3 regions of the Reinekea thalattae genome follow, and region 3 is predicted to be linked to each of the others. Evidence: predicted binding sites of a transcription regulator. Region 3 holds the regulator's gene; each other region holds the start of a gene.
The links. The regulator FNR, encoded in region 3, switches genes on or off when oxygen is low (the NO sensors DNR and NnrR bind a similar motif). The targets are predictions, from matches to a motif close to TTGATNTANATCAA.

Region 1: a site for FNR is predicted at 2,028-2,041, ahead of hemN (oxygen-independent coproporphyrinogen III oxidase). Genes of this name have one in related genera too.
Region 2: a site for FNR is predicted at 1,451-1,464, ahead of FME95_RS03455 (FeoA family protein). Genes of this name have one in related genera too.

Annotation. Positions count from the first base shown of each region.
Region 1 is NZ_VKAD01000002.1:179,224-182,444, forward strand. It holds gene argA (amino-acid N-acetyltransferase) at 1-433, opposite strand, end outside; gene hemN (oxygen-independent coproporphyrinogen III oxidase) at 580-1,971, opposite strand; gene crp (cAMP-activated global transcriptional regulator CRP) at 2,145-2,795, opposite strand; gene FME95_RS11160 (OsmC family protein) at 3,110-3,221, shown strand, end outside.
Region 2 is NZ_VKAD01000001.1:742,744-745,964, reverse strand. It holds gene FME95_RS03475 (DUF4870 domain-containing protein) at 23-382, shown strand; gene FME95_RS03470 (alpha-ketoglutarate-dependent dioxygenase AlkB family protein) at 394-1,002, opposite strand; tRNA gene FME95_RS03465 (tRNA-Ser) at 1,211-1,302, opposite strand; gene FME95_RS03455 (FeoA family protein) at 1,538-1,765, shown strand; gene feoB (ferrous iron transport protein B) at 1,765-3,221, shown strand, end outside.
Region 3 is NZ_VKAD01000001.1:1,233,824-1,237,044, reverse strand. It holds gene ylqF (ribosome biogenesis GTPase YlqF) at 1-273, shown strand, start outside; gene nudC (NAD(+) diphosphatase) at 325-1,143, shown strand; gene fnr (fumarate/nitrate reduction transcriptional regulator Fnr) at 1,245-1,982, opposite strand; gene ttcA (tRNA 2-thiocytidine(32) synthetase TtcA) at 2,065-2,955, opposite strand; gene FME95_RS05680 (gamma-glutamylcyclotransferase family protein) at 3,102-3,221, opposite strand, start outside.

The DNA of each region.
Region 1 (3,221 bases), on a different contig from region 3:
TAATGGCGTTAGCATCGACACGCCTAACGCGGCCTTGTGCCTGTAAATCTTTGCCTTCAAATACGCCTGCCGGGCGAGCCATAACAAAGTTGCCGCTAATGATTTTCATTTTTGAGCCATGCATCGGCGAATTTGCAATGCCTTGGCTAAATAGCGCTTCGAGTTGATATCGACGACGCCCAATAGCCTCGGTCAACTGATTGAGTCGAGCTGGGTCTATCATGTCTTTGGGCGTGAGCTCGGTGTCGAAGCAGTCGACATCAAACAGAACGATTAGCTTTAAGCCAAGACTGTTTAGCAATGCCAAATCGCTGACTAAAGCTTCTAGGCGTTCGTCAGTCAGCGCATGGTCCCGAATCCAAACAACGGAAGTTTTGCCTCGGTAAGCGTGAATATAGGGGGCACTGTTTCGAAAATGACTGACAAAATCCATGGCCGAAGGACATCTCCACTGAGCGGTTGAAAGAACAGCAGTTTAACGGCAATTTTAACAATCAGCCAGCGCTATAATGGCTCGCTTACTGTGTCGAGCGAGGATGTTCAGCCTGTAACAGCAGGCGCTAGTTAGCAACGAATGACTTACATGACTTTTGAAAAGTGTTGGCTCATTTTTGCATCGTAGTAAGCATCCAACGACAGCAGAATGGGTCTGAGCAATAGGCGACCTAAAGGCTCTACGATGATGGATGAGCCATCGATACGCACCAATTGATCTTGCTCCAGTGCAACAAACTTCTGCCATGCGTTGGCAAAATAGTGCTGAGCGTCGATCTGAAAGCGTTCAGACAACTCGTGCAAACAAAGCCGCCCTTGGCAGGCGAGTTGTAAAATTGCCCATTGACGAATTTTATCGTCACGGCTTAAAAATAAACCGCGCTTAACCGCTAACTGCATATTGTTTAGCATGGCTTCGTAAGTGTCTAGTTGATGATGATTTTGCAAATAAGCGCCGTCGATTTGGCTAATGCCAGATACACCAAGCGCCAGCATGTCGATTTCAGCCTGGGTTGAATAGCCCTGAAAATTACGTTGTAAGGTACCCTGCGCGAGAGCTTTGCTAAGATCATCGTCGGGCTTGGCGAAGTGGTCCATGCCTATGTAGATATATCCGGCTTGCTGCAAACGCTCAATGCTGTCCTGCATGATGCGTAGCTTCTCGTCAGCATCGGGTAGGTCTGAGGCATTGATTCGCCGCTGTGGTTTAAACCGTTCTGGTAAGTGTGCGTAGTTATAAAGACTGATGCGATCAGGTTGCAGCGCTAAGGTTTTTTGCCAAGTACTTAAAAAACTCTCGCTGCTTTGATGTGGCAAGCCACAAATCATATCGACACTAATGGAGTCAAAGTTTAATTCTCGGACATCGTTGAATTTTTGTTCAACCAGTTCAAACGGCTGTACTCGATTAATCGCTACCTGAGTGCGATGATCAAAGTCTTGAATACCAAAGCTGACCCGATTAAAGCCGCGCTTTTTTAATAGCACGAGCATCTCTTTGCTGGTTTCTCGAGGATCTAACTCGATGGAAAATTCACCTTGGTGAATACTTGGCTGCCAATCAAAATAAATGCTGATCATGTCCAGCAGGCGATTCATTTGAGACAACGACAAAAAGGTTGGCGTGCCTCCGCCTAAGTGCAGTTGGCTTATTGGTCGGTGACCAAAGTTGCGCGCATGCAACACCATCTCACGTTCTAACATATCGATATAGTGATCAGGTCGTTGGCGATCTTTGCTGGCGATTTTATTACAACCACAGTAGAAGCAAAGATGTTCACAAAAGGGGATGTGAATATAAAGAGACAGAGGTCCCTGTTTATTACGCTGCTGATCTAAATGGTTTTGTACTTCAATGTTTTGTAATGGCGAAAATTGAAGCGCCGTCGGATAAGACGTATAACGAGGAGCATTGATGTCGTATTTGCGAATGAGAGCGTCATTCCAAGGAACATACCAGTCGGTCGCGTGAGTCATAGGTTGCACTCATAAAAAATTTGGCTGGAAGGTAACGGAATCGAGGCGATTGAGTGATGACTTGAATCAACAGACTGAAAAAGGAAAAAACAGTCTGAAGCGCATTGATGTTGTCGATTTTAGACAACACCAATGCTTGTATATCTAAGTATGGCGGGGCTTTCGAGGCGGTGTTAATTACTCAGTTGAAAAAATTCACGCGAGCCGTATACGACCATAGTCTTACCTGCAACGGAGATTAAACCCTGTTCTTCTAGGTTCTTTAAGACTCGGCCAACCATTTCACGAGAGCAGCCAACAATACGACCAATCTCTTGTCGAGTGATTTTAATTTGCATGCCATCTGGGTGTGTCATCGCGTCAGGCTGTTTGCATAGATCTAATAAAGTGCGAGCTACGCGGCCGGTCACATCTAAAAATGCTAAGTCGCCAACTTTGCGCGTGGTGTTGCGTAATCGAGACGCCATTTGTTCACCAATAAAGTAGAGCATCTTGGTGTCATTCTGGGTGATTTCGCGAAACTTAGAATAGGAAATTTCAGCCACTTCACATTCGGTTCTTGTTTTAACCCAAGCCGAACGAGAATTAATGGAATCAAACAAACCGATTTCACCGAAGAAGTCACCAGGATTTAAGTAGGCCATAATCATTTCCCGGCCTTCATCTTCTTCGATAATAACTGACACAGTACCTTTGGTTATGTAGTAGAGCGAATCACTTTGATCGCCAGCATAAATTAGCGTTGTTTTTGCAGGGTACCGTCTACGGTGGCATTGAGATAAAAAATAATCGAGGTGCTTATGTTCTATTGAGTGGTTAACCATTATTTACTAATTCCGATAGTGCAGTTAAATCGCCAATAAGAAGAATATTACTTGCTATAGGCAACGCTAATTGTCGTATTACTTAACTTATCTTGCGCATACTGTAGCGAATTGGGGCTACAGCTTGTCGTTTAGGGTACAAACTAAACGGTTTTACACACATTTAAAATGAATATAACTCCATTTTAGTCGCTTTTGTTCGATTCTGTTGAGCTTTTAACATTAATTGTTAAAAAATTGCTGTCCACTTTGGTGTTGCATTCCGTTAAAGTAATATCGGTTAATAGAATCAATACATTAGAGGTATATGCAAGGTGAAGGCAACAATAGAATGGCACAGTGACAAGGCGTTTAGTTACCAATCCAATAGTGGCTTTAAAGGTTTTGTTGATGGCGCAGCAAAGGATTCGGCCGATGCTAAGGGGC
Region 2 (3,221 bases), 490 kb from region 3:
TTTATAGACTAGGAGAGTGGTCATGTTAGATAACGATGATTATTGGGGAATGAAAGCCGATACCTACTGTATGTTACTTCACCTGAGTCAATTAACCAGTCTGCTGCTGCCAGGATTAGGCTTTGTTCTGCCAGTTATTATGTGGGCCACTAATAAAGAGAAAAGTACTAAAATCGATAAGCACGGCAAGGCTGCGACCAATTGGATTTTAAGTCTGATTATTTATTATTTGATTTGCAGTGTATTGATTATTACCCCAGTAGGCGCACTGGGTATTTTAGTTTTAGCGCTGTTTAATCTGTTGTTCGTGATCGTCGCTGGCCAACGTGCTTATCAAGCTCAACCGTGGGTTTACCCTCTAAGCATTCCATTTCTAAAGTAGTGCCGTTGAGGCTAAGTCTCAATGCTGCGAAACGTTAGGCTAATTCTGGCAGGTACTGGTTTTTTTGTTTTAGGTACGCAGTGCAGCCAATAGCGTTGTGTTTCTGCCTTCATGATTAATAGGCTGCCAGGCTCTAATTGTTGTTGTACGGTTTGTTTGCTGGTCTTGTGCTTCAATGAAAATTTGCGCTCACCACCAAGGCTTATCGTCGCAATAGCGGCATTAGGTTTGAGCTCTGGTTCGGCGTCGCTGTGCCAAGACATGCCTTCATCACCGTTGTGGTAGAGGTTCAATAAGCACGAGTTGAATCGTTCATTGCAGGCTTGTTCGGTAATTGTTTTTAAATCTTGCAGACAATCCAGCCAAGGCAGAGCAGTTTTTGTTCGCCCTGAATAGCTGTATTGAAAAGCTTCATCGCCATACCAAGCTACCTTTCGTTTGGTGGTAATCGTTTTGCCAAATAAAACCACTTCGTCAGACTGCCATGCGACCTCTTTAAGCAGCTGTTTTAAATAATGCTCGGCGTTAGCTTGCGGCAATACTCTCGGTACATAATGAACAATGCCATCAACGGGGAGCAGGTTTCGGTATTGGTTATCCAGTTGTTCTATCAGGTCCATAAGCCAGCCGAAGAGCAGTTAGGTCGAAGCGACAATATCGGTTTTGAAGCCGAATGTCAGTCGGGTATCTAGTTCTAGTTATCGGCAGCATTAAATAACATAGATCGGAAGCGAGCTGGCTGATAGTAAAAAGGGCGCTAGAGATAATAAGAATACAGCAGAAACAAAAAAGGCCACCCATATTGGGTGGCCTTTTTTGTTTGGAATATGGCGGAGAGTGAGGGATTCGAACCCCCGGTACACTTTCGTGTACGTCTGATTTCAAGTCAGGTGCATTCAGCCGGACTCTGCCAACTCTCCGTGATTGGGGCGCATAATACCGACCTCAGCGTTGCTGTCAACAAAAAAATATCGCTAAGCTGCTGAAAAGTAACAAAAAGTTTATTTTTGATGACATTTTAACCAAGCACTGCACGAAGCGCTGTTTAGCTGGCCAATAAATTTACTGTTGACGTATATCAACGCGACTGGGGTTAGTTCTCGCATGAGAATGATTTTTATTTATGATCTATCCAACTAAAGTAGGAGGTCAGTTATGCAGCTCAGTCAATTAAAGATCGGTCAATCGGGTGTTTTATCCGGGTTCAGCAAGTCTGACGCGGCGAAGCAGTCACGCTATTTATCGCTAGGATTAATTCCAGGTTCTAACGTAAAAATTATTCATGTCGCGCCAGCAGGTTGTCCTTGGCAGATAAAAATCGGTACCACCTTTTTAAGTGTTCGCCGAACTGATGCAGACAATATTTTGTTGGAGGCAAGCTAATGAATAGACAAAACATAAAACGTGCTGCACTGATCGGTAATCCGAACTGCGGCAAGACGACATTGTTTAATGGCCTCACTGGAACGCATCAGCGTGTCGGTAATTGGCCGGGAGTGACCGTCGATAAAAAAACAGGGCTATTTAAATTAGCTGACGGTTCTCAAATCGAATTGGTTGACCTCCCTGGGATTTATTCTTTAGAACAAGAGCATTCAGGTATTGATGAGCAAATAGCACATACTTTTTTAAAGAATGAATCCATAGATTTTATTATTAATATTGTCGACGCCAGCTGTTTAGACCGCCAGCTATTGTTAACGCATCAGTTACGAGAATTCCAAGTACCTATGCTTGTGGTTGTTAACATGCTTGATGTCGCCGCATCGCAACAGGTTAAGGTCGATCTTGATACTCTCAGCAAACAGCTGGGTCTGCCTGTAGTAGGTATTGTTGCTGCTCAATCAACGGCTGTTGAAGCTGTTAAGGCGTGCCTGCAAGAGGCTTTGGTAGCAGAACAGGTCGAAATTATAAAGGGTGACGATTTAGAAAAAATACAACAGCGCTTAGCGGTTGTTGCTCAATGGGTGTCGGCCAGTGTGTCGCAAGCAGAGCAGACGGTGAGTGTCACTGAGCGCATCGACCGGTTAGTGTTGAATCGCTTTTTGAGTGTGCCGATTTTTTTATTGGTGATGTATTTACTGTTCACCTTTGCCATTAATGTCGGTGCCGTCTTTATTGATTTTTTCGATATTTTTCTTGGCGCTTGGTTGGTCGATGGCGTGCATCAGTTATTTGCTAGCTTGCACCTGCCTGATTGGAGTGCGGTGATTGTCGCCGATGGCCTAGGTGGCGGTGTTCAGTTAGTTGGGACATTTATTCCTGTGGTCGGCTTTTTATATTTGGGTTTATCCCTGTTGGAAGGGTCAGGCTATATTGCCCGAGCGGCCTTTGTTGTTGATCGCATGATGCAAGCCATCGGTTTGCCAGGTAAAGCCTTTGTCCCGCTTATTGTTGGCTTTGGTTGTAATGTGCCATCGGTGATGGCGACACGAACGTTAGATCGACAGTCTGATCGTTTGGTTACCATGGCAATGGCACCCTTTATGTCGTGTGGCGCTCGCTTACCGGTGTATGCATTATTCGCCGCAGCTTTTTTTGGTACTCACAGCCAAAACGTCGTATTTGGGCTGTACCTAATGGGCATTGCTATGGCTATTGCTACCGGTTGGGTTTTTCGTAAAGCGCTCTATAAGGGAGACCTTTCAAGCTCTGTTATGGAAATGCCGGTTTATCATTTGCCTGCAGCGAAAAATATTTTAATGAACACCTGGCACCGACTAAAAGGCTTTGTGAAAAATGCCGGCAAGACCATTGTTATTGTCGTCGTCGCCTTATCGTTTTTAAATTCTTGGGGTACCGATGGTAGCTTTGGTAATGAAGACAGCGAAGCTTCAGT
Region 3 (3,221 bases):
GAAGATATAGCGTTGTTCGCGGTCGACTATCTCGCCCAGCGTTATCCAGAAGCACTCAAAACTCGTTATAAGATCGAAACTCTCGCTGATAGCTCAATGGCCTGTATGGAACAGATCGCACGGCAGCGTGCCTGCATTCGAGGTCGTGAGGTTGATTGGCATAAGGTCAGTGAAATTGTCTTAAAGGATCTACGCTCTGGCGCGTTGGGTCGTATCAGCCTTGAAGAGGTCGATAACGAAGTTCTTTATCGAGATCTGCTTGAAGAAGGTTAAGTGATTCCTTAAGCCAGTAACATCATTCACAGCATAAGTAAGTGATTCATCATGCTTTATGAATTAGATCAGCATCAAATCGATTTTCCAAAGCAAGCGCCTGCGTTAGGCGCTGACAGTAAAGTCATTGTTTGGCAGGGCACTCAGTTGCTGGTTTCGGGGCAAGATATTGCTTGGCGTTACTCTCAATTGGTTGATGTTGAGCTTGATGCTATTGAGTTTGTCGCGCTGTTGGATGGAAAGGGTTATTTCACAGCAAGCTTAACTCAAGGGCAGCTTGATGGGCAGCTTGCCACCTTACGAGACATTGCCGTCATCAGTGAGACGGCCTTTTCACTGTGTGCGAGAGCCAGAAGCTTATTGGATTGGGCTAATCAACATCGGTTTTGCGGTCAGTGTGGCCAAGCTACCCAGCGTATCGTGGGTGAACCAGCGACCAGTTGCGAGCCCTGTGGTGTTCGTTTTTATCCGCGTATTTCGCCTTGCGTTATCGTACTGATTACGCGTGGTGATGAGGTTTTGTTGGCGCAAGGCCGGCGTCATCGAGGAGCCGGTATGTATGGCGCTGTTGCTGGCTTTATTGAGGCTGGAGAATCTGCAGAGCAGGCGGTGATTCGTGAAGTGCGAGAGGAGTTGGGCGTTGAAGTTGCTCAGATTCGTTATCAAAATAGCCAGGCTTGGCCGTTTCCGAATCAGTTGATGTTGGGTTATACCGCCGAATATGCGTCCGGCCAGATCGTGCCAGAGGTACAGGAGATCGTTGATGCAGCTTGGTTCAATATTCACTCTCTACCGAAGTACCCACCAACCACCACCATTGCAGGTTGGCTGATTCGGCAATATCAGCTTGAACGTCAAGCGGGTCGATAAACGCTTAATGATCTAAAACTAAAAAGCCGCAGCGTCTGAACAGTGCGGCTTTTTGTTATATGAGAGGGACGTGCAGAGTACTGCCTTATGTGTATTTAAGGCTAGTCGATGCCCAGTTCAACGCGTTCGCATTCGGCGAGTGATGCAATAGCCGTCAGTCCTTCAAAGTCACTAATGACGATGTCTTTAGCGCTGCCAGTGTGCTCCAGTAAGCCCTGCTTCTGAAAGCGAGTGAAGACTCGGCTAACGGTTTCGACTGCCAAGCCTAAATAGTTGGCAATGTCAGCACGCGACATCGTAAGGCGGAACGAGGTGCCTGAAAAACCGCGATGCTTAAAGCGAGCCGCTAGATTGATTAAGAATGACGCAATACGCTCTTCTGCGCTTTTTTTGCTCAGCAACAGCATCATTTGCTGTTCTTCGCGCAGCTCTTTACCCATCAGGCGCATGAGTTGGCGGCGCAGTTCGGGCATTTTGCCTGCAAGGTCATCTAATCGATCAACAGGAATTTCACAGACGTTAGTTGTTTCTAATACCTTTGCAGAGGCTGGATAGGTCACCATGTCGAAGCTTTCGAGTCCAACCAGTTCGCTGGCTAAATGGAAGCCCGTGATCTGTTCTTCGCCGTCGTTGGTCAATGTGTAAGTTTTAATCGTACCGGTACGGACTGCGAAGATCGACTTAAACTCATCACCCTGATAAAACAGATGCTCACCCTTTTGCATCGGCCGGCCCCGTTTGATAATGGCATCCAATAGGTCCATATCATCAGCGGTCAAAGACAGCGGTAGGCATAAAGGGTGCAGGCTACAGTTCTTGCAGGCGGTTGACAGTGCCATATAACGACTCCAATTTAAGTCTTGATATCTATCAATCATACTACAAGATATCTATTGATGTATCTCACTTATATTATCATTTTTACTCGCTGATGTTTGGTTCCCAAGTATTGACCTTGGTTGTACTCATCGGAGCGTAGGGGCTATCCGTCGATTGAGGTGCCAGAGGGATGTTGCTGGCGGTGAGGGATTTAAAATTATACAGCTCTTGGTCGGCCAATTGCGAAGGCGATATATTGGCCATCGAACGGAAGATGTTATCAATTCTACCTGGAAATTGCTTGTCCCAATCACGGCACATGGCTTTGATATTTTGTCGTTGCAGGTTTTCTTGCGAGCCGCAAAGGTTACACGGAATAATCGGGAAGTCACGAATCTGCGCGTAGCGCTCGATATCGCTTTCTTTGCAATAAGCCAAAGGACGTATCAGCACATTCGTACCGCTGTCGCTGAGTAGCTTAGGCGGCATCGCCTTGAGCTTACCGCCATGAAACATATTCAAAAACAGTGTTTCAATAATGTCGTCACGATGATGCCCCAGAGCGACTTTATTTGCGCCTATTTGGTCTGCAAACGCGTAGATTGTACTGCGCCGTAGTCGCGAACAGATACCACAGGTAGTTTTACCTTCAGGCACTGTTTCTTGCACGATACTGTAGGTGTCGCGCTCTAAAATATGGAAAGGCACGCCAACTGACTTCAAATACTCAGGCAAAATATGCTCAGGAAAGCCGGGTTGCTTTTGATCTAGGTTCACCGCGACCAATTCAAAGTCTACAGGAGCGCTCTTTTGCAAATTCAACAGGATGTCGAGCATGGTGAACGAGTCTTTACCGCCAGATAGGCAAACCATGACCTTATCGCCTTGCTCGATCATATTAAAATCGGCAATGGCTCGGCCTGTTTCGCGTCTTAACCGCTTATGCAGTTTGTTGTATTCCAATTTGTCTTTAGCGGTATTAAATTCGGTCATGAAGTTAGTTTGGATAATCAAAGCCAGTTCAGTTAATGAAAGTCAGTTCAGTAAAAAGCGATAGCGCTTGCTCTATACCTTATATAGGGGCCGCTTTTTAACATGCTTACCCTGTTCAGTAAACGGATTTTACTTGCCTAGCCGAATTACAGCGGCTTGCCCTGATAGTCATCGCTGACGCCTGCTGGCAGTTGCTTATTCAGCAGCTCGTCGATTCGGGCGGTACTGCTCTTGCGGGCAAGAGGGCGTAGATAAAGTGGTGCATC